3 regions of the Pseudomonas sp. S1(2024) genome follow, and region 1 is predicted to be linked to each of the others. Evidence: predicted binding sites of a transcription regulator. Region 1 holds the regulator's gene; each other region holds the start of a gene.
The links. The regulator sigma-54, encoded in region 1, starts transcription at its own class of promoters, with help from an activator protein. The targets are predictions, from matches to a motif close to ANTGGCATNNANNTTGCTNT.
Positions count from the first base shown of each region.

Region 2: a site for sigma-54 is predicted at 2,608-2,627, ahead of glnA (type I glutamate--ammonia ligase). Genes of this name have one in related genera too.
Region 3: a site for sigma-54 is predicted at 4,730-4,749, ahead of nirB (nitrite reductase large subunit NirB). Genes of this name have one in related genera too.

Region 1 covers NZ_JBKGFP010000006.1:15,302-22,517, reverse strand. The annotation lists gene ACLCGK_RS04610 (class II fumarate hydratase) at 1-136, shown strand, start outside; gene ACLCGK_RS04605 (superoxide dismutase) at 212-823, shown strand; gene ACLCGK_RS04600 (HPr family phosphocarrier protein) at 1,215-1,487, opposite strand; gene rapZ (RNase adapter RapZ) at 1,507-2,361, opposite strand; gene ptsN (PTS IIA-like nitrogen regulatory protein PtsN) at 2,364-2,828, opposite strand; gene hpf (ribosome hibernation-promoting factor, HPF/YfiA family) at 2,841-3,149, opposite strand; gene ACLCGK_RS04580 (RNA polymerase factor sigma-54) at 3,229-4,722, opposite strand; gene lptB (LPS export ABC transporter ATP-binding protein) at 4,898-5,623, opposite strand; gene lptA (lipopolysaccharide transport periplasmic protein LptA) at 5,624-6,148, opposite strand; gene lptC (LPS export ABC transporter periplasmic protein LptC) at 6,135-6,707, opposite strand; gene ACLCGK_RS04560 (KdsC family phosphatase) at 6,716-7,216, opposite strand, start outside.
Region 2 covers NZ_JBKGFP010000031.1:36,944-44,159, forward strand. The annotation lists gene typA (translational GTPase TypA) at 1-672, opposite strand, end outside; gene thiI (tRNA uracil 4-sulfurtransferase ThiI) at 800-2,254, opposite strand; gene glnA (type I glutamate--ammonia ligase) at 2,725-4,131, shown strand; gene ACLCGK_RS09815 (cupin domain-containing protein) at 4,306-4,749, shown strand; gene glnL (nitrogen regulation protein NR(II)) at 5,022-6,107, shown strand; gene ntrC (nitrogen regulation protein NR(I)) at 6,104-7,216, shown strand, end outside.
Region 3 covers NZ_JBKGFP010000040.1:20,523-27,738, reverse strand. The annotation lists gene map (type I methionyl aminopeptidase) at 1-277, opposite strand, end outside; gene ACLCGK_RS11230 (molybdopterin-dependent oxidoreductase) at 544-4,569, shown strand; gene nirB (nitrite reductase large subunit NirB) at 4,875-7,216, shown strand, end outside.

The DNA of each region.
Region 1 (7,216 bases):
GGCCGCCGAAATCGCCAAGACCGCTTACAAGCAAGGCCGTCCGATCATCGACGTGGCGCTGGAGCACACCGACCTGTCGCGTGACCAGCTGGAAACGCTACTGGACCCGGAAAAACTCACCGCCGGTGGTATCTGACACTGAGTCACGGCCCAAGCGCCAGCGGTGGCCGCGTTGGTCATCGCCCAACCCATGCTTACGGAATTCACTGATATGCCCCATACCTTGCCTGCACTGCCTTACGCTTACGCTGCGCTGGAACCGCACATCGACGCGCAGACCATGGAAATCCACCACACCAAGCACCACCAGACCTACGTCACTGGCCTCAACGCCGCCATCGAAGGCACCGAGTGGGCTGAGTGGCCGGTGGAAAAACTGCTCGGCGCGGTCGGGCAACTGCCGGAAAACCTGCGTGGTGCAGTGACCAACCATGGCGGCGGGCACGCCAACCACAGCCTGTTCTGGACCGTGATGTCGCCGCAGGGTGGGGGAGAGCCGCACGGCGCTCTGGCGCAGGCCATAGATGCCCAACTGGGCGGCTTCGATGCCTTCAAGGAGGCTTTCACCAAGGCTGCGCTGACCCGCTTCGGCAGTGGCTGGGCCTGGCTCAGCGTGACCCCGCAGAAAAACCTGGTAGTGGAAAGCAGCGGCAACCAGGACAGCCCGCTGATGCACGGCAACACGCCAATCCTCGGCCTGGACGTGTGGGAGCATGCCTATTACCTGAAGTACCAGAACCGTCGTCCGGAATACATCGGTGCTTTCTACAACGTCATTGACTGGGCGGAAGTGGAGCGCCGCTACCTCGAAACCCTGAAGTGAGTCTCCCCGGTATGCGCTCCCAGATGATGTCCGTCAGCCGCGTGCGCCTGTTTCGCCTGTTTCGCCTGGCGCTCGGGACTTTGCTGTTGCTGGCAGGCACTGCGTTGCTATTGGCGCGCGGCTTCGCCTGGTTGGACCTGGCTTGGCCAGCTTGGGGCTGTGCATCGGTTTGCGCCGGATGATGGGGTGTTCACCGGCTTCGCTGTGGGAGCGGGCGTGCCGAGGCGTCGAACCGCCGCGAACACCGGCGAAGCCGGTGCCATACACCGCGTCGTCTGCCTTCGCGGGCACGCCCGCTCCCACACAGCGCAGCCCAAAGGATTGGGCAATCTCCCACAGGCGTTTTGTGCTAAAAAGCTGTTCCCACACGGACCGTGCGGGCCTGCGAACTTTATTCGCCTTCGTCGAAATAATTGTTGATCAGTTCGACCAGCGCTGCCATGGCATCGTCGTCCTGCTCGCCTTCGGTATGCAGGTGCACCTGGGTACCTTTGCCGGCCGCCAGCATCATCACCGCCATGATGCTCTTGCCATCCACCAGCTTGTCCGGCGCACGGCCAACCCTGACCTGGCAGGGGAAGCGGCCGGCAACGCCGACGAACTTGGCTGCCGCCCGGGCATGCAGACCCAGCTTGTTGATGATGGTGATTTCACGGGCGGGCATCGTGGGGCGGATCCTTGGGCTAGAGGTCGCGGTGGCGGACCTGGACGTTTTTCAGGGATTGCTGCAACAACTGGCCAAGGCGTTCGGTGATGTACACCGAGCGGTGGTGGCCGCCGGTGCAGCCAATGGCAATGGTGACGTAGGCACGGTTGCTGGCGGCGAAGCGGGGCAGCCACTTGAGCAGGTAGCTGGAAATGTCGTTGAACATCTCTTCGACATCCGGCTGTGCGGCCAGGTAGTCGATCACCGGCTGGTCGAGGCCGGAGTGCTCACGCAGCTCGGGCTTCCAGTAGGGGTTGGGCAGGCAGCGCACATCGAACACCAGGTCGGCATCGACCGGCATTCCGCGCTTGAAACCGAACGACTCGACCAGGAACGCGGTGCCAGGCTCTGGCTGGTTGAGCAGGCGCAGCTTGATCGAATCACGCAGCTGGTACAGGTTCAGGCTGGTGGTGTCGATCTTCAGGTCGGCCAGGTCTGCAATCGGCCCCAACAATTCGCTTTCCACCCGGATCGCTTCCGCGAGCGAGCGGTTGGCGTTGGTCAGCGGGTGGCGTCGGCGGGTTTCCGAGAAGCGCTTGAGCAGTACGTCTTCGTCGGCATCCAGGTACAGCACGTCGCACTGGATATGCCGGGCGCGGGCTTCTTCGAGCAACTCGGGAAAACGCGTCAGGTGGCTTGGCAAGTTGCGCGCGTCGATCGACACGGCGACCTTGGGTTGCTGCAACTCGGTGTTGATCAGCGCATTTTCCGCCAGTTGCGGCAGCAGCCCGGCGGGCAGGTTGTCAATGCAGTAGAAACCGTTGTCTTCCAGGACATCGAGGGCGGTGCTCTTGCCGGAGCCGGACCGGCCGCTGACGATGATCAGGCGCATGTTCAGTGCTCGTTCTGTACGTCCAGGACAACCTGGAACAGGGCCTCGCTGCTGGTGGCCGCACGCAGGCGATCACGGACCTCCTTGCGATCGAGCATGCTGGCAATCTGGCGCAGCAATTCCAGATGGGCATCGGTGGCGGCTTCTGGCACCAACAGGACGAACAGCAGGTCCACCGGCGCGCCATCGATGGCGTCGTAGTCGATAGGCGCTTCCAGGTGCAGCAGGGCGCTGACCGGAGCGGAACATCCTTCAAGCCGGCAGTGCGGGATGGCGATGCCGTTGCCGAAACCGGTCGAACCGAGTTTTTCCCGGGCGACCAGTTTTTCGAAGACGTCCTGCATCTCCAGTTCGGGCACTTGTTCGGCGATGACGGTGGCGACCTTTTCCAGGGCGCGCTTCTTGCTGCCGCCCGGCACGTTCACGAGGGAACGGCCGGGGGTCAGGATGGTTTCAAGTCGGATCATGGATGAGGGGGATCAGCGGGCAGCTGCACCTTGCAGCAGGCTTTGCTGTTTTTCCTTGTGTTTTTTCAGTTGGCGGTCGAGCTTGTCTGCCAAGGCGTCGATCGCTGCATACATGTCTTCGTGTTCGGCGTTGGCAACCACTTCGCCGCCGGGAATCTGCAAGGTCGCCTCGACCTTCTGCTGCAGCTTCTCGACTTTCATGATGACCTGCACGTTGGTGATCTTGTCGAAGTGACTTTCCACGCGAGCGAGCTTTTCAAGCACATAATCGCGCAGTGGCTGGGTGACTTCTACATGCTGTCCACTGATATTGACTTGCATACAGCTTCTCCTTTGTTGCCCGTGCATAAAGAGGCAGGTCTTGCACCTGCCCCACAAACGCTGTGGCACATCTCAGGGGCTACATCAGTCGCTTGCGCTCGCTCGACGGTGCGATGCCGAGAGACTCGCGGTACTTGGCGACGGTGCGACGGGCTACCTGGATGCCTTGTGCCTCCAGTAAACCAGCGATCTTGCTGTCACTCAATGGCTTTTTCTGATTTTCCGCCGCAACCAGTTTCTTGATGATCGCGCGGATAGCCGTAGACGAGCATTCTCCGCCTTCGGAGGTGCTGACGTGGCTGGAGAAAAAGTATTTCAGTTCGTAGATGCCACGCGGGGTGTGCATGTATTTCTGCGTGGTTACCCGCGAAATGGTCGACTCGTGCATGCCCACCGCTTCGGCAATGTCATGCAGTACCAAGGGCTTCATCGCTTCGTCGCCGTGGTCGAGGAAGCCGCGCTGGTGCTCGACGATCTGCGTGGCCACCTTCATCAGGGTTTCGTTGCGGCTTTGCAGGCTCTTGATGAACCAGCGCGCTTCCTGCAACTGGTTGCGCATGAAGGTGTTGTCGGCGCTGGTGTCGGCCCGGCGCACAAAACCGGCGTACTGCGGGTTGACGCGCAGGCGCGGAATGGCCTCCTGGTTCAGCTCCACCAGCCAGCGGTCGCTGTCCTTGCGCACGATGACGTCGGGCACCACGTACTCAGGCTCGCTGGACTCGATCTGCGAGCCGGGGCGCGGGTTGAGGCTTTGTACCAGCTCGATGACCTGGCGCAGCTCGTCTTCCTTGATTTTCATGCGACGCATCAGCTGGCTGTAATCACGGCTGCCGAGCAGGTCGATGAAGTCGGTGACCAGGCGCTTGGCTTCCGTCATCCACGGGGTGCTGGCGGGCAGCTGGCGCAATTGCAGCAACAGGCATTCGCCAAGGGTGCGGGCGGCAACGCCTGCTGGCTCGAACTGCTGGATGCGGTGCAGAACCGCTTCGACCTCGTCCAGCTCGATATCCAGCTCCGGATCGAAACCGGCGCAGATCTCCTCGAGGGTGTCTTCCAGGTAGCCCTGGCCGTTGATGCTGTCGATCAGGGTGACGGCGATCAGGCGGTCGGTGTCGGACATCGGAGCCAGGTTCAGTTGCCACAGCAGGTGGCTTTGCAGGCTCTCGCCGGCCGATGTGCGGGTGGTGAAGTCCCACTCGTCGTCGTCGTTGCTTGGCAGGCTGCTGGCACTGGTCTGGTAGATGTCTTCCCAGGCGGTGTCGACCGGCAGCTCGTTGGGGATGCGCTCGCTCCATTCACCGTCTTCCAGAGTGTCGGCACTGGTGGTGCTTTCCTGGAAGCTGTTGTCCTGGACTTCGGCGACCGGCTTGTTTTCGGCGTTGTCCGCCATCGGATCGCTGTTGTCGAAGTCGTCGCCGTCTTCCTGACGTTCGAGCATCGGATTCGACTCCAGCGCTTCCTGGATTTCCTGTTGGAGGTCCAGGGTGGAGAGCTGGAGCAGGCGGATGGCCTGTTGCAACTGCGGTGTCATCGTCAGTTGCTGGCCCATTTTAAGGACGAGCGATGGTTTCATGGCTGGGGCTTAATACCTTGTTCGCCGGCGCGCATGCGCCATCCACTACACGAGGGCGCCGGGGCGCCAGATCAAGCAAGTTTTATGCCTTAAATTGTAGCGTTTGCCTAGAGTACCGTAACACTTTACCCCGGGTTTCAGGGCGATTTGCCAGTACTCCAGGCGCGTGCCAGGCTCAGAGTCGGAACTCGTGGCCCAGGTAAACTTCTTTGACCAGGTCGTTGGCCAGGATGGTTTCAGCGTCGCCTTCGGCGATCAGTCGGCCATCATTGACGATATAGGCGGTTTCGCAGATATCCAGGGTCTCACGCACATTGTGGTCGGTGATCAGTACACCGATGCCCTTGGCCTTGAGGTGGTGGATGATCTGCTTGATGTCACCGACCGAAATCGGGTCGACACCGGCAAACGGTTCGTCCAGCAGGATGAACTTGGGGGCGGTCGCCAGCGCGCGGGCAATTTCCACGCGGCGGCGCTCACCACCGGACAGGCTCATGCCGAGGTTGTCGCGAATGTGGCTGATGTGGAACTCCTGCAGCAGGCTTTCCAGCTCTTTGCGCCGGCCGTCGCGGTCGAGGTCCTTGCGGGTCTCGAGGATGGCCATGATGTTGTCGGCCACCGACAGCTTGCGGAAGATCGAGGCTTCTTGCGGAAGATAGCCGATGCCGGCGCGGGCGCGACCGTGCATGGGCTGGTGGCTGACATCGAGGTTGTCGATCAGCACGCGCCCCTGATCGGCCTGGACCAGGCCGACAATCATGTAGAAGCAGGTGGTCTTGCCGGCGCCGTTGGGGCCGAGCAGGCCGACGATCTGGCCGCTGTCGATCGACAGGCTGACGTCGCGTACGACTTGCCGCCCCTTGTAGCTCTTGGCCAGGTGCTGGGCTTTGAGGGTTGCCATTTACTCGGCCTTCTTCTTGGGCTGGATCACCATGTCGATACGCTGACGCGGCGAGGTCACGTTGCCACCACGACCGGCGGTCGCCACCTGGGTCTGGGTGTTGTAGACGATCTTCTCGCCTTCGGTGGTGTTGCCTTCGCTCTCGACCTTGGCGCGGTCGGTGAGGATCACCATGTCCTTCTGCGACTGGTACTGGATGGTCACCGCCCAGCCTTTCATCTTGTCTGGCTTGGCTGCGCTCTGCTGTTGCTCGAAGTAGGCCAGGTTGCCCACCGAGGTCACCACGTCGATGTCGCCGGAGGCGGAACGGGTGATGGTCACGGTGTTGCCTTTGATCATCATCGAACCCTGGGTGATGATCACGTCGCCGGTGTAGGTGGCCACGCCCTGCTTGTCGTCCAGGTGGGCGTTGTCGGCCTGGATGCGGATAGGCTGGTCACGGTCATTCGGCAGGGCGAGGGCGCTCGCGCTTCCCAGTGCTGCGCTCAGGCTGAGCAAAAGGGGGAGGGTTTTAACGAGCCTCATACTGTCCTCTTACGTTAGAGAGCAAGTCCATCTTGCCTTCTTTCAAATACGCTTTCATACCTTTGCCCGTAGTTGTGCCACCGGCGCCGTCGATTCTAACGGCTTGCTCGGTCTGCGCATATTGCTTCTGCGGGAACACGGTCATGCGTGCGCTGGTAATGATCATTTCACGCTGCTTTTCGTCGGTGCGGGCGACCCGTACGTTGTCGATCAGTTCGACTTCGCTGCCGTCCGGGTTGACCTCGGCGCGGGTGCTCTGTACGTGCCACGGGTATTCGGTACCGCGGTACAGGTGCAGGTCCGGCGTGGTCAGCAGGGTGATTTCGCTGGCTTTCAGGTGTTCGACCTTGTCAGCGGTCATTTCGTACTGCAGCTTGCCGTCGGGCAGGAACTGCACGCTGTGGGCGTTGACCGCGTAGTAGTCGATGGCGCTTTCGTCGACCTGGGCCACAGGTTTGTCGAGGAAGCTTTCCGGGCTGACATTCCAGTAGCCGATCGCCACCAGCAGGGCGGCGATCACTGCGAGCAGCGTAATGTTGCGGGCTTTCTTGCTGAACATGGGCAGCCTTACAGGTAGTTGGCGTTGGCAGCGTCCAGGGTGCCCTGGGCCTGCATGATCAGTTCGCAGAATTCACGGGCCGCGCCTTCGCCGCCACGTGCCTGGGTCACGCCATGTGCGTGCTGGCGAACGAACGGCGCGGCGTTGGCCACCGCCATGCCCAGGGCGACCCGGCGGATCACCGGCAGGTCGGGCAGGTCGTCGCCAAGGTAGGCCACTTCATCATAGCCCAGGCCCAGTTCGGCGAGCAGGCCGTCCAGCACCACCAGTTTGTCTTCGCGGCCCTGATACAGGTGCGGGATGCCGAGGTTCTTCGCCCGGCGCTCGACCACCGGGGTCTTGCGCCCGCTGATGATAGCGGTGGTCACGCCCGAGGCCATGAGCATCTTGATGCCCTGGCCGTCGAGGGTGTTGAAGGTCTTGAACTCGCTGCCGTCCTCGAGGAAGTACAGGCGCCCGTCGGTGAGCACGCCGTCCACGTCGAACACTGCCAGCTTGATGTGCTTGCC
Region 2 (7,216 bases), on a different contig from region 1:
GCCAACGCCGATAACACCGAGGAAGCTGTTGTAGTCCAGAGCGGAGATCTGCATCTGGAACGGGCCATCGACGTCAACGTTCGGCGCCGGTACGTTGTCGACGATCGACTGGTACAGCGGGGTCATGTCTTCGGCCATGTCGGTGTGGTCCAGACCGGCGATGCCGTTCAGGGCCGAAGCGTAGACAACCTGGAAGTCCAGCTGATCATCGGTGGCACCGAGGTTGTCGAACAGGTCGAAGATCTGGTCCAGAACCCAGTCAGGACGCGCGCCCGGGCGGTCAACCTTGTTGATCACGACGATCGGCTTCAGGCCAGCTTCGAAAGCCTTCTTGGTCACGAAGCGGGTTTGCGGCATCGGGCCGTCCTGGGCATCGACCAGCAGCAGCACGGAGTCGACCATCGACATTACACGCTCAACCTCGCCACCGAAGTCGGCGTGGCCGGGGGTGTCGACGATGTTGATGTGGTAGCCGTTCCAGTTGATGGCGGTGTTTTTCGCCAGGATGGTAATGCCGCGCTCTTTTTCCTGGTCGTTGGAGTCCATCACGCGCTCGTCGTTGAGCTCGTTACGCTCCAGGGTGCCGGACTGGCGCAGGAGTTTGTCGACCAGGGTGGTTTTACCATGGTCAACGTGGGCGATGATGGCGATGTTACGCAGATTTTCGATCACAACTGTATCTCGATCAGAGGATTCGGTTGCCGCCAGTGTAGGCGGCGAATATGTATGGTTTGAGGCTCAGCGGGCCCGGTGGTCGGGAGGGCGATGGCGGATGCTGCCGCCATACAGCCCTGGCGTCTTATGCCGGACGATAAACACGCACATTGGCATGTCCCTCACTGAGCAGGTGGTGTGCGTGCAGACGGCTCATCACACCTTTGTCGCAATACAGCAAGTACTGGCGGTTGGCATCCAGCTGCTTGAACTTGCTGTTGATGGCATAGAACGGCATGGCCTGGACTTCGATACCGTCCAGCACCAGAGGTTCGTCTTCCTGGGCATCGGGGTGACGAATGTCGATGACGATCTGGCCGGGCAGCGCCTCGGTCACTTCCTCGATTTCGATGTCCTTGCCCAGTTCGTCGATCACATGGTCGATGGAGATCAACCGGGCGCGTTCCAGGGCGCGCTCCAGCACGGCCATGTCGAACTGCTTCTCTTCATGCTCCATGCGGTGGCGCTTGGCGTGGGTGGTCGGGTTTACCGAGATCACGCCGCAGTATTCTGGCATGTGCTTGGCGAAGTCGGCAGTGCCGATCGCGTAGGCCTGGTCGATGATGTCCTGCTTGTGGCTGGCCAGCAGGGGGCGCAGCACCAGCTTGTCGGTGGCCGAGTCGATGATCGACAGGTTCGGCAAGGTCTGGCTGGACACCTGGGAAATCGCTTCGCCGGTGACCAGGGCATCGATCTCCAGGCGGTCGGCCATGTGCGCGGCACCACGCAGCATCATGCGCTTCAGCGTCACACCCATGTAGCTGTTGTCGACCTTGTTCAGAATCTCGCCGACCACTTCCTCGAACGGCACGCTGATGAACAGCACGCGCTGGCTGCTGCCGAACTTCTTCCACAGGTAGTGAGCCACTTCCATCACGCCCAGCTCGTGGGCACGGCCACCGAGGTTGAAGAAGCAGAAGTGGGTCATCAGGCCGCGGCGCATCATCTGATAAGCCGCCACGGTGGAGTCGAAGCCACCGGACATCAGTACCAGTGTCTGCTCCAGGGCGCCCAGCGGGTAGCCGCCGATGCCCTGGTGCTGGTTATGGATCACGTACAGGCGCTGGTCGCGGATTTCGATGCGCACCAGGACTTCCGGGTTCTTCAGCTCGATGCCGGCGGCGCCGCACTGCTGGCGCAGCTGGCTGCCGACGTAACGGTCGACGTCCATCGAGGTGAAGTCGTGGTGACCACCGCGCTTGCAGCGCACGGCGAAGTGCTTGCCGGCCAGCAGGTGGCCGAAGTGCTGCTTGCACTTGGCGACGATGTCATCGAAGTCGCCGAGCGGGTATTCCTCTACCTGCAGGAAGTGGGTGATACCCGGGGTGCAGGTGAGGCGCTCGATCATCTCGCGCTGGACCTTTTCGTCTTCGACGCGGGTGACCACTTCGAGATTGTCCCAGACACCATCGACCACGAGCTCAGGATCGAGGTCCTTGAGCACGTTGCGGATGTTCTTGCCGAGCTGGCGGATGAAGCGCTTGCGCACCGGCCGGCTCTTGATGGTGATTTCTGGGAAGACTTTGACGATAAGTTTCATTGGTTAACAGCGCGCGCAGGGCCTGCCGAAAATGAGGGGCGCGAATTATAGCGGAAATTGCTCAGGATTTGACCAACTTTTGTACAGAAGGTCGGATTTATATTGCCTGCACCGGCCTCATCGCCGGCAAGCCAGCTCCCACAGGCTATCCACAGTTCTCAAGACCTGCGCCCTACCTGTGGGAGCTGGCTTGCCAGCGATGAGGCCCTCAAAGAAAGCACATAACTCAAGCAATGCACACTATTGGTGCACTGCTACCAAAATTCGCATCTTAAGAGTGCACTTTTCCCCAGCAACCCACCCCCAGATGCCCGCAAACGCCCCCTTTTATCCCGCCCTCGCCATTTTCGGGCACTGGCATGCAATTTGCTCCCTTGTGAGGCAGGTAAGCTTGGCCGACTATCCGCGCCCGGCAACACCCTTTTTCCAGGGCAGCGGCCCACCGCGCTCTAGACCATCCGGAGGACAACATGTCGAAGTCGGTTCAACTCATCAAAGATCATGACGTCAAGTGGATTGATCTGCGTTTCACGGACACCAAAGGCACTCAGCACCACGTGACCATGCCGGCGCGTGATGCACTGGAAGACGACTTCTTCGAAGTCGGCAAGATGTTCGACGGTTCCTCCATCGCTGGCTGGAAAGGCATCGAAGCCTCCGACATGATCCTGATGCCGGTCGACGAAACTGCCGTACTGGACCCGTTCACCGAAGAGCCGACCCTGATCATCACCTGCGACATCGTCGACCCGTCGAGCATGCAGGGCTACGATCGTGACCCTCGCGCCATTGCCAAGCGCGCCGAAGAGTACCTGAAGAGCACCGGCATCGGTGACACCGTATTCGCAGGCCCGGAGCCAGAGTTCTTCATTTTCGACGAAGTGAAGTTCCAGTCGGACATCTCCGGCTCGATGTTCAAGATCTTCTCCGAGCAAGGCTCGTGGATGACCGGCGCTGACGTGGAAGGCGGCAACAAAGGCCACCGTCCAGGCGTGAAGGGCGGCTACTTCCCGGTTCCGCCGTTCGACCACGACCACGAAATCCGTACTGCCATGTGCAACGCACTGGAAGAAATGGGCCAGACCGTCGAAGTTCACCACCACGAAGTGGCGACTGCCGGCCAGAACGAAATCGGCGTCAAGTTCAACACCCTGGTGAAGAAGGCTGACGAAGTACAGGCGCTGAAGTACGTCGTGCACAACGTTGCCGACGCCTACGGCCGCACCGCTACCTTCATGCCGAAGCCACTGTACGGCGACAACGGCTCGGGCATGCACGTGCACATGTCGATCTGGAAAGACGGCAAGAACACCTTCTCGGGTGAAGGCTATGCCGGCCTGTCCGACACCGCCCTGTACTTCATCGGCGGTATCATCAAGCACGGTAAGGCCCTGAACGGCTTCACCAACCCGTCGACCAACTCCTACAAGCGTCTGGTCCCAGGCTTCGAAGCCCCGGTAATGCTGGCCTACTCGGCTCGCAACCGTTCCGCCTCGATCCGTATTCCTTACGTCGGCAGCCCGAAAGCCCGCCGTATCGAAGCTCGCTTCCCGGACCCATCGGCCAACCCATACCTGGCCTTCGCGGCCCTGCTGATGGCCGGCCTGGACGGTATCCAGAACAAGATCCACCCAGGCGATGCTGCCGACAAGAACCTGTACGACCTGCCGCCTGAAGAGGCCAAGGACATTCCGCAGGTTTGCGGCAGCCTGAAGGAAGCTCTGGAAGAGCTGGACAAGGGCCGTGCGTTCCTGACCAAGGGCGGCGTGTTCTCCGACGACTTCATCGATGCCTTCATCGAGCTGAAGAGCGAAGAAGAAATCAAGGTCCGCACCTTCGTTCACCCGCTGGAATACGAGCTGTACTACAGCTGCTGATCTGATCGGCGCCTCGCGCCGATGACATGATCACGAACGGCCTCCTTCGGGAGGCCGTTTTCGTTTCCGTGGCTGCGTCCTCGATTTCATACAGAACCGGCAGATGCCGCTGACATTTCGCCGCCCCCCTCAGCACGCAGGGTAGGCGTCCCTTCAGTCAAAGGACATCACGCCATGCGCAAACTTCTACCTGCAATGATTACCGTATCCGCCCTCCTCACCGGCTGCGCCAGCAATGGCACCGCGCCAGGCCAGGCAACGTCACAGGTGCTTCACCGCGCCACCGGCAGTTGGGACGGTACTCCCTATCTCGATTACCCCGAAGGACGACCAGTGCTGTCGCTTGTGAAAGTCAGCATTCCCGCCCACACCACCCTTGGCTGGCACTGTCACCAGGCGCTCAATCTAGGCTATCTGACCGAGGGACGACTCGAGGTGGAAACCCGCGACGGCAAGCGGACAAGCCTGGTTGCAGGCCAGACGCTGGCCGAACTTCAAGGGGAAGTGCACCGCGGGCACACCACTGGGCAGCCCGCCACTGTCATGGTGTTCCACGCAAGCAATGAAGACCTTGCGTTTTCAACGCCAGAAGCCGAATGCCCGCCAACTGTGCGATAAACCCTGAAACCACCTATGCTCCATATTGGTGCGCGCTGTGGACTAACGCCCCCGAATGCACCCCAAAAGCGATCACATGAACCGTTTAATCAGTTCATTCTGGTGCGAATTTTCCCGTTTCCAGGGCTTTATCGGCAAATTCCGCTTCTTTTCGGAGCCTTGGTTTGGTTCTTGCATTTTTTGCCCAAAGACTGGAATCAGCGGATCCACCGCGCGCCCGACCATGGCCGCGCCCATGCCCGACACGCGCCAAAAGAGGTCGACGACGCCCTATGACCATCAGCGATGCCCAGCACCGTCTACTTCTGGACAACCTGACCACCGCCACGCTGCTGCTCAACGCCGAGCTGCGCCTGGAGTACATGAACCCGGCCGCGGAAATGCTTCTGGCAGTGAGTGGCCAGCGCAGCCATGGGCAGTTCATCAGCGAGCTGTTCACCGAGTCGACCGAAGCGCTCAGCTCGCTGCGCCAGGCGGTCGAGCAGGCGCATCCGTTCACCAAGCGCGAAGCGCAGCTCACCTCGCTGACCGGGCAGACCATCACCGTCGACTACGCGGTTACGCCGATCCTGCACCAGGGCCAGACCCTGCTGCTGCTCGAGGTGCACCCGCGCGACCGGCTGCTGCGCATCACCAAGGAAGAGGCCCAGCTGAGCAAGCAGGAAACCACAAAGATGCTGGTACGCGGCCTGGCCCATGAAATCAAGAACCCCCTCGGCGGCATTCGCGGCGCAGCTCAGCTGCTGGCCCGCGAGCTGCCTGAAGAAGGCCTGCGCGACTACACCAACGTGATCATCGAGGAAGCCGATCGCCTGCGTAACCTGGTCGACCGCATGCTCGGCTCGAACAAGCTGCCGTCGCTGGCCATGACCAACATCCACGAAGTGCTTGAGCGGGTCTGCAGCCTGGTCGAGGCCGAAAGCCAGGGTTGCATCACTTTGGTGCGCGATTATGACCCCAGCCTGCCTGACGTATTGGTCGACCGCGAGCAGATGATCCAGGCGGTGCTCAACATCGTGCGCAATGCCATGCAGGCGATCAGTTCGCAGAACGAACTGCGCCTGGGCCGCATCACCCTGCGCAGCCGTGCCCTGCGCCAGTTCACCATCGGCCATGTGCGCCATCGCCTTGTGGCGAGGGTGGAGATCATCGACAACGGCCCGGGCATCCCGCCGGAACTGCAGGACACCCTTTTCTATCCCATGGTCAGCGGTCGCCCGGACGGTACCGGGCTGGGCCTGGCCATTACCCAGAACATCATCAGCCAGCACCAGGGCCTGATCGAGTGTGAAAGCCATGCAGGCCACACCGCATTCTCGATCTACCTGCCCCTGGAACAAGGAGCCACCGCCTCATGAGCCGAAGTGAAACCGTATGGATCGTCGACGATGATCGCTCCATCCGCTGGGTCCTGGAAAAAGCCCTGCAACAGGAAGGCATGACCACCCAGAGCTTCGATAGCGCCGATGGCGTCATGGGCCGCCTGGCACGCCAGCAACCTGACGTGATCATTTCCGACATCCGCATGCCGGGCACCAGCGGCCTCGACCTGCTGGCACAGATCCGTGAGCAGCACCCGCGCCTGCCGGTCATCATCATGACCGCCCACTCCGACCTGGACAGCGCCGTTGCGTCGTACCAGGGCGGTGCATTCGAGTACCTGCCCAAGCCATTCGATGTGGACGAGGCGGTCTCGCTGGTCAAGCGCGCCAACCAGCACGCCCAGGAGCAACAAGGGCTGGATGTGCCGCAGAGTCTGGCGCGCACCCCGGAAATCATCGGTGAAGCACCGGCAATGCAGGAGGTGTTCCGCGCCATCGGCCGCCTCAGCCACTCCAACATCACCGTGCTGATCAACGGTGAGTCCGGTACCGGCAAGGAGCTGGTGGCCCACGCCCTGCACCGCCACAGCCCGCGTGCGGCCTCACCGTTCATCGCCCTGAACATGGCAGCCATCCCCAAGGACCTGATGGAGTCCGAGCTGTTCGGCCATGAAAAGGGCGCCTTCACCGGCGCCGCCAACCTGCGCCGAGGGCGCTTCGAGCAGGCCGACGGCGGCACCCTGTTCCTCGACGAGATCGGCGACATGCCCGCCGACACACAGACCCGCCTGCTGCGAGTGCTGGCCGATGGCGAGTTCTATCGCGTGGGCGGCCACGTACCGGTCAAGGTCGATGTGCGCATCATCGCCGCCACTCACCAGAACCTGGAGTCGCTGGTGCAGGCCGGCAAGTTCCGCGAGGACTTGTTCCACCGCCTGAACGTGATCCGCATCCACATTCCGCGGCTGGCCGACCGCCGCGAAGATATCCCTGCCCTCGCCCGCCACTTCCTCGCCCGCGCCGCCCAGGAACTGGCGGTCGAACCGAAGATCCTCAAGCCGGAAACCGAGGAATTCATTCGCAATCTGCCGTGGCCGGGCAACGTACGGCAGATGGAGAACACCTGCCGCTGGATCACCGTGATG
Region 3 (7,216 bases), on a different contig from region 1:
AATAGGGGAAACCATACTGGCCCTTGCTCGCCGGGCGGGCCTTGAGCGTGCCGACGATGAACGCCTCGGCGCGGTCGTTGATCTGCATGGTGGTCACGCCGGGGCGGATGAAGCTGTCGAGGTCGGCGAACACCTGGGCAAGCAGCTGGCCGGCGCGGCGCATCAGGTCGAGTTGGGCGGGGGTCTTGATAATCACCTGGGACATGGGGGGAGGGCAGTGGCTCGTGCTGGAATGTGCCCCAGCATAGCGCCATGGGGTGCGGGGTTGCCATCGCATGGTGCACAGCCTGTACCGGCCTCTTCGCGGGCACGCCCGCTCCCACAGGTGCAGCACCGCCCTCAGGCCTTGCGATATCCCTGTGGGAGCGGGCATGCCCGCGAAGAGGCCGGTACAGCTGGCCCATAAATTGCTGTTTCACCTCCATCCAGGGCTATCAATGTCGACAGCCCACAAAACTTCACGACAAAGGCGCCGTGTTGCCCCGCTTGCCCAGCAAGCAGGGGCAGCCGGCGCCTTTTTGCGTTCCCTACAGGAGCCCGCCCATGGCCAACAGCGAAGTGCGCAGCGTCTGCCCCTACTGCGGCGTCGGTTGCGGCATCGTCATGAGCGTCGCCGATGGCAAGGTCGGCAAGATCAGCGGCGACAAGCAGCACCCCAGCAACTTCGGCCGCCTGTGCACCAAAGGCCTCACCGCGCACCTGCCGCTGACCGCCGCCGGGCGCATGGAGGATGCCTATGTGCGCCAGCAGCGCAGCCAGCAGCCAGCGCGTACCGGCATCGACCAGGCCATCGCTGCCGCCGCCGGGCGCTTGCGCAGCATCATCGACCAGCACGGCCCCGACGCCGTGGCGCTGTACGTGTCCGGGCAGATGTCGCTGGAGGCCCAGTACCTGGCCAACAAGCTGGCCAAGGGCTTTATCCGCACCCGCCACATCGAGTCCAACTCGCGCCTGTGCATGGCCAGCGCCGGCAGCGGCTACAAGCTGTCGCTCGGTGCCGATGGCCCGCCCGGCAGCTATCAGGACTTCGAGCACGCCGACGTATTCCTGGTGATCGGCGCCAACATGGCCGACTGTCACCCGATCCTGTTCCTGCGCCTGCTCGACCGGGTCAAGGCGGGGGCCAAGCTGATCGTCGTCGACCCGCGGCGTAGTGCCACCGCCGACAAGGCCGACCTGTTCCTGCAGGTGCGCCCCGGCAGCGACATGGCCTTGCTCAACGGCCTGCTGCACCTGCTGCTGCGTAACGGCCACACCGACCCCGACTTCATCGCCCGCCACACTGAAGGCTGGGACGAACTGCCGGCCTTTCTCGATGACTACACCCCTGACCGCGTGGCCGCCATTACCGGGCTGGCCGAGGCCGACATCATCAGGGCCGCCGAATGGATCGGCAGCGCCAGCAACTGGATGAGCTGCTGGACCATGGGCCTGAACCAGAGCATCCATGGCACCTGGCACACCAATGCGATCTGCAACCTGCACCTGGCCACGGGCGCGATCTGCCGCCCGGGCAGCGGCCCGTTCTCGTTGACCGGCCAACCCAATGCCATGGGCGGCCGCGAGATGGGCTACATGGGCCCCGGCCTGCCAGGCCAGCGCTCGGCGCTGGTAGCGCAAGACCGTGCCTTCGTCGAGCAGCAGTGGCAACTGGCCCCGGGCAGCCTGCGCAGCGAAGGCGGTGAGGGCACGGTGGCGCTGTTCGAGCAGATGAAAAGCGGCGCGGTAAAGGCCTGTTGGGTCATCTGCAGCAACCCGGTGGCCAGTGTCGCCAACCGCCAGCAGGTGATCGACGGCCTGCGCCAGGCTGAACTGGTGATTACCCAGGATGCCTTCCTCGACACCGAGACCAACCGCTACGCCGACATCCTGCTACCGGCTGCGCTGTGGGCCGAAGGCGAGGGCGTGATGATCAACAGCGAGCGCAACCTCACCCTCATGCCACGTGCCGTCGAACCGCCCGGGCAGAGCCTGCCGGACTGGCAGATCATCGCTCAAGTCGCTTGTGCCATGGGCTATGCCGACGCCTTCGACTACCCCGATGCGGAAGCTGTGTACGAGGAAATCCGCCGCTTCCACAACCCGGTCACCGGCTACGACCTGCGGGGCATCGGCTATGCCGAACTGCGCGAGCAGCCACACCAGTGGCCCTGCGCCCCGGGCCGCGACAACCCGCGCAGCCCGCTGCGCTATCGCAACGACGGCAGCAGCCAGACGCTGTTGCGCGATGCCCAGGGCGAGTGCCCGGTGTTGGCCTTCCCGACCGCCAGCGGCAAGGCCCGCTTCTTCGCCCGGCCCTGGTTGCCGGCGGCGGAGCTGCCGGATGCCGATTACCCCATGGTGCTGAGTACCGGCCGCGTGCAGCACCAGTGGCACACCCTGACCAAGACCGGCAAGGTAGCGGCGCTGAACAAGCTGGAGCCCGGCCCCTTCGTGGAAATCCACCGCGACGATGCTGCCCGGCTGGGCATTGCCGAAAAGGACCAGGTGGCCATTCGCTCGCGCCGCGGGCAGGCCGTGCTGCCCGCGCGAATCAGCGACCGGGTCATGCCTGGCAACTGCTTTGCCCCGTTCCACTGGAACGACCTGATCGGCGAGCAACTGGCGATCAATGCCGTGACCTGCGATGCGGTCGACCCGCTGTCGCTGCAGCCGGCGTTCAAGCATTGTGCCGTGACCCTGGAGCGGGTTGCCGGTGAGCGCATCGAAGCCCTTGATCTGAACACTGCCAATCCGGAGCCTGCCCGCATGCCGACCGCCACCCTGTCCCGTCTGCTTGGCCTGGACACCCTGCCAGCTCCGGTGCTGGCCGAGGAAGAGCGCCATTACCTGCAAGGCTTTCTGCTGGGCCTGGACCAGGCTCGCGCCGAGGGCGTGCCCTGTCTGCCGGCCAGTGCGCCGCTGGCCGCCAACCGCCGGTTGTTCGTCGATGGCTTGCTGGCCGGGCTGTTCGCCCAGCCGGCGGTGCTGCCCGATGCGGCGTTGATGGCACCACGGCACCAGGTGCTGTGGGCTTCGCAAACCGGCAACGGCGAGCTGTTGGCCGAACGCTGTGCCGAGCGCCTGCGCGGTGCCGGCCTCGACGTGCAGCTCAGCTGCATGGAAGCGGTCAGCCCGCGCCAGCTGCAGGGCGCCGCCAGCGTGGTGCTGATCGCCAGCACCTTTGGCGATGGTGACGCGCCCGACAGCGCAGCGGCATTCTGGCAAGCCTTGCAGGGCGAGGAGGGCGCCCACTGCGCCGAACTGCCTTTTGCCGTGCTGGCCCTGGGCGACTCCAGTTACGACCAGTTCTGCGGCTTTGGCCGCAAACTCGACCAACGCCTGGCCGAGCTGGGCGGGCGGCGCCTGCTGCAGCGGGTGGACTGCGAGCCGGACTTCGACGACGCCTTCGCCGCCTGGCTGGATGCGCTGCTGCCCACGCTAAGCAGCGCTGCTGCACCGCAACCGGTCACCGAGCCTGCGCCCGTGGCGGCCTATGGCAAGCAGCAACCCTGGGCTGCCACCTTGCTGGAAAACCGCCTGCTGAACGGCCCGGGTGCTACCAAGGAAACCCGTCAACTGGTGTTCGACCTCAGCGGCAGCGGCTTCACCTATGCCGCCGGTGATGCCCTGGGCGTGTGGCCGCGCAACTGTCCCGCCCTGGTCGACGAACTGCTGGCGCTAATACAGCTCGATGGCCAGACCATGGTCGAGCTGAAAGGCCAGCCCGCCATGCCGCTGACCGAAGCCCTTCAAGCGCACCTGGAAATCGCCAAGGTCACCACGCAGCAGCTGCAGGCCTTCGCCGGCAATGCTCCGGACCTGCAGCGCCTGCTGCAGCCCGAGTGCAAGGCCGAGCTGCAGGACTGGTTGTGGGGGCGGCAACTGGTCGATGTTCTGCGCGCCTTTCCCCAGCAACTGCCGTTGGCCAGCTGGCTGGAGCTGCTCAAGCCCTTGCAGCCGCGCCTGTACTCGATCAGCTCCAGCCCGCTGGCGCACCCGCAGCAGGTGCACCTGACCGTTTCCACGGTGCGCTATGGCGCGCGCAAAGGGGTGTGTTCAAGCTTCCTTGCCGACCGTGCGCAGGCGCTGAAGGTTGCCATCTTCCCGCAGGTGTCGAAGCACTTTCGCCTGCCCGAGGACGACAGCGTGCCGGTGATCATGGTCGGCCCCGGCACCGGTATTGCGCCGTTCAGGGCCTTCCTCGAAGAACGAGAGGCACGTGGGGCGAAAGGGGCTAACTGGCTGTTCTTTGGCGAGCAGTACGCGGCCACCGATTTCTATTACCAGGAGCAGCTACAGGCCTGGCAGGCTGCAGGGCACTTGCGCCTGGACACAGCGTTCTCGCGCGACCAGGCCGAGAAGGTCTATGTGCAGCAGCGCATGCTCGAACAGGGCGCGCAGTTGTGGCAGTGGCTGGAGGCGGGGGCGTACTTCTATGTGTGTGGCGATGCGCAGCGCATGGCCAAGGATGTGGATGCGGTGTTGCGGGCGATCGTCGCCGAGCATGGCGGCATGGATGCAGCGGCGGCTGCGGCTTATGTCGAAGCGCTGGGCAGGGCCAAGCGGTATCGGCGGGATGTGTATTGATGTGCTCCAAGATGGGGAGTGATGCACTTGGAATGTGCATTTGCTGTACTTGCCTCTTCGCGGGCACGCCCGCTCCTACAGGTACTGCACAGGTCTGAATAAACGTGGAGAACCCTGTAGGAGCGGGCGTGCCCGCGAAGAGGCCGGTACAGGAAACAGGGTTGGCACACTCCCTGCTTTATCCCAGTTACAACAAAGCCCACTGATCAACGGCGATCAACCCGGGCCCCCTACCGTGATGAATACAGGCAAAGGCGCCTGGAGCTTCGGCTCCAGGCGCTTTTTTTTTGATCGAGGATCGGCTTATGAAGGCAACAGCGAGCAGCGGGCAACGAGAGCGACTGGTCATCGTCGGCAACGGCATGGTCGGCCACCATTGCGTCGAACAACTGGTCAGCCGCGGCGCCTTGCAGCGCTTCGAAGTGCATGTGTTCGGCGAAGAGCGCCAGCGTGCCTACGACCGCGTGCACCTGTCCGAGTACTTCGGCGGCAGCTGTGCCGAAACCCTGGCCCTGTGCGGGCAGGACTTCTACGGCGCCAACGGTGTGCACCTGCACCTCGGTGAAGCGGTGCTGGAAATCGACCGTGAGCACGCCGAAGTGGTTACCGCCGAGGGCCGTTACGGCTACGACCAGTTGGTGCTGGCCACGGGTTCCTATCCCTTCGTGCCACCGATCGAGGGTTCCAGCGGCAATGCCCGCCTGGTCTACCGCACCCTCGACGACCTCGACGCCATCCGCGCTGCCGCAGCCAGTGCCCGACGTGGCGTGGTAGTGGGCGGTGGCCTGCTTGGCCTGGAAGCAGCCAACGCCCTCAAGTCGCTGGGCCTGGAAGCCCACGTGGTGGAGTTCGCCCCACGGCTGATGCCGGTGCAGCTGGACGGCGAGGGCGGTGCCGCGCTCAAGGCACAGATCGAAGCGCTGGGTGTTGGCGTGCATCTGTCGCGGGCCACCCAGTCGATCAGTGCGGGTGAAGACTACCGCTACCGCATGAACTTCGATGGCGGCGAGCACCTGGAAACCGACCTGATCGTGTTCTCCGCAGGTATCCGCCCGCAGGATGCCCTGGGCCGTGCCTGTGGCCTGGACATCGCCGCGCGTGGCGGCGTGGTGATCGACAACCATTGCCGCAGCAGCGACCCACGCATCTTCGCCATCGGCGAGTGCGCCTCGTGGAACGGCAGCGTGTTCGGCCTGGTCGCCCCTGGCTATAGCATGGCGCGCAACCTGGCGGCTTTGCTGATGGGTGAGGCCGCTGGCGAATTCACCGGTGCCGACATGTCGACCAAGCTCAAGTTGCTGGGCGTGGATGTCGGCTCCATCGGCGATGCCCATGGCGCCACCCCGGGCGCACGCAGCTACCGCTTCATCGACGAAGCCAACAGCGCCTACCGCCGGCTGGTGGTGGATGCCAGCGGCAAGCACGTGCTCGGTGCGGTGCTGGTGGGCGACAACAGCTACTACGACACCCTTCTGCAATACGCCCAGAACGGCATCGCCCTGCCAGCCGACCCCGCGGCACTGATCCTGCCGCAAGGCGGCGGCGCACCGGCCCTGGGCGCCGATGCGCTGCCCGATAGCGCGACCATCTGCTCGTGCCACAACGTCAGCAAGGGCGCGGTCTGCGCCGCCATAGACAGCGGCTGCGGCGACCTTGCCGCAGTCAAGGGCTGCACCAAGGCCGCCACCGGTTGTGGTGGTTGCGCGGCACTGCTCAAGCAGGTGTTCGAGCACGAGCTGACCGCCCGTGGCGTGGCGGTGGACAGGAGCCTGTGCGAGCACTTCGCCTACACCCGTCAGGAGCTGTACGGGCTGGTTCGGGTAGAGGGTATCCGCACCTTCAACGAACTGCTCGAACGCCACGGCAAGGGCCACGTTGGCTGCGACATCTGCAAGCCGGCGGTGGGCAGTATTCTCGCCTCGTGCTGGAACCAGCCGATCATGGACCCGGCGCTGGTGCCGCTGCAGGACACCAACGACACCTTCATGGCCAACATGCAGAAGAACGGCACCTACTCGGTGGTGCCGCGCATCCCCGGTGGTGAAATCACCCCCGACAAGCTCATCGTGATCGGCCAGGTGGCGAAAAAGTACGACCTGTACACCAAGATCACCGGCGGCCAGCGCATCGACCTGTTCGGCGCCCAGTTGCACGAGCTGCCGCTGATCTGGGGCGAGCTGATCGAGGCCGGCTTCGAAACCGGCCACGCCTACGGCAAGTCGACCCGCACGGTAAAGTCGTGCGTCGGCAGCAACTGGTGCCGTTATGGCGTGCAGGATAGCGTCGGCATGGCCCTGCGCCTGGAAGACCGCTACAAAGGCCTGCGCAGCCCGCACAAGCTCAAGTTCGCGGTGTCCGGCTGCACCCGCGAATGCGCCGAGGCACAGAGCAAGGACATCGGCGTGATCGCCACCGAAAAGGGCTGGAACCTGTACGTGTGCGGCAACGGCGGCATGCGCCCGCGGCACGCCGAACTGTTCGCTACCGACCTCGACGACGAAACCCTGGTGCGCCTGATCGACCGCGTGCTGATGTTCTACATCCGCACCGCCGACAAACTGCAGCGCACCTCGGTGTGGCGCGAGAGCCTGGAAGGTGGGCTGGACTACCTGAAGCAGGTGATCCTCGACGACAGCCTGGGCCTGGC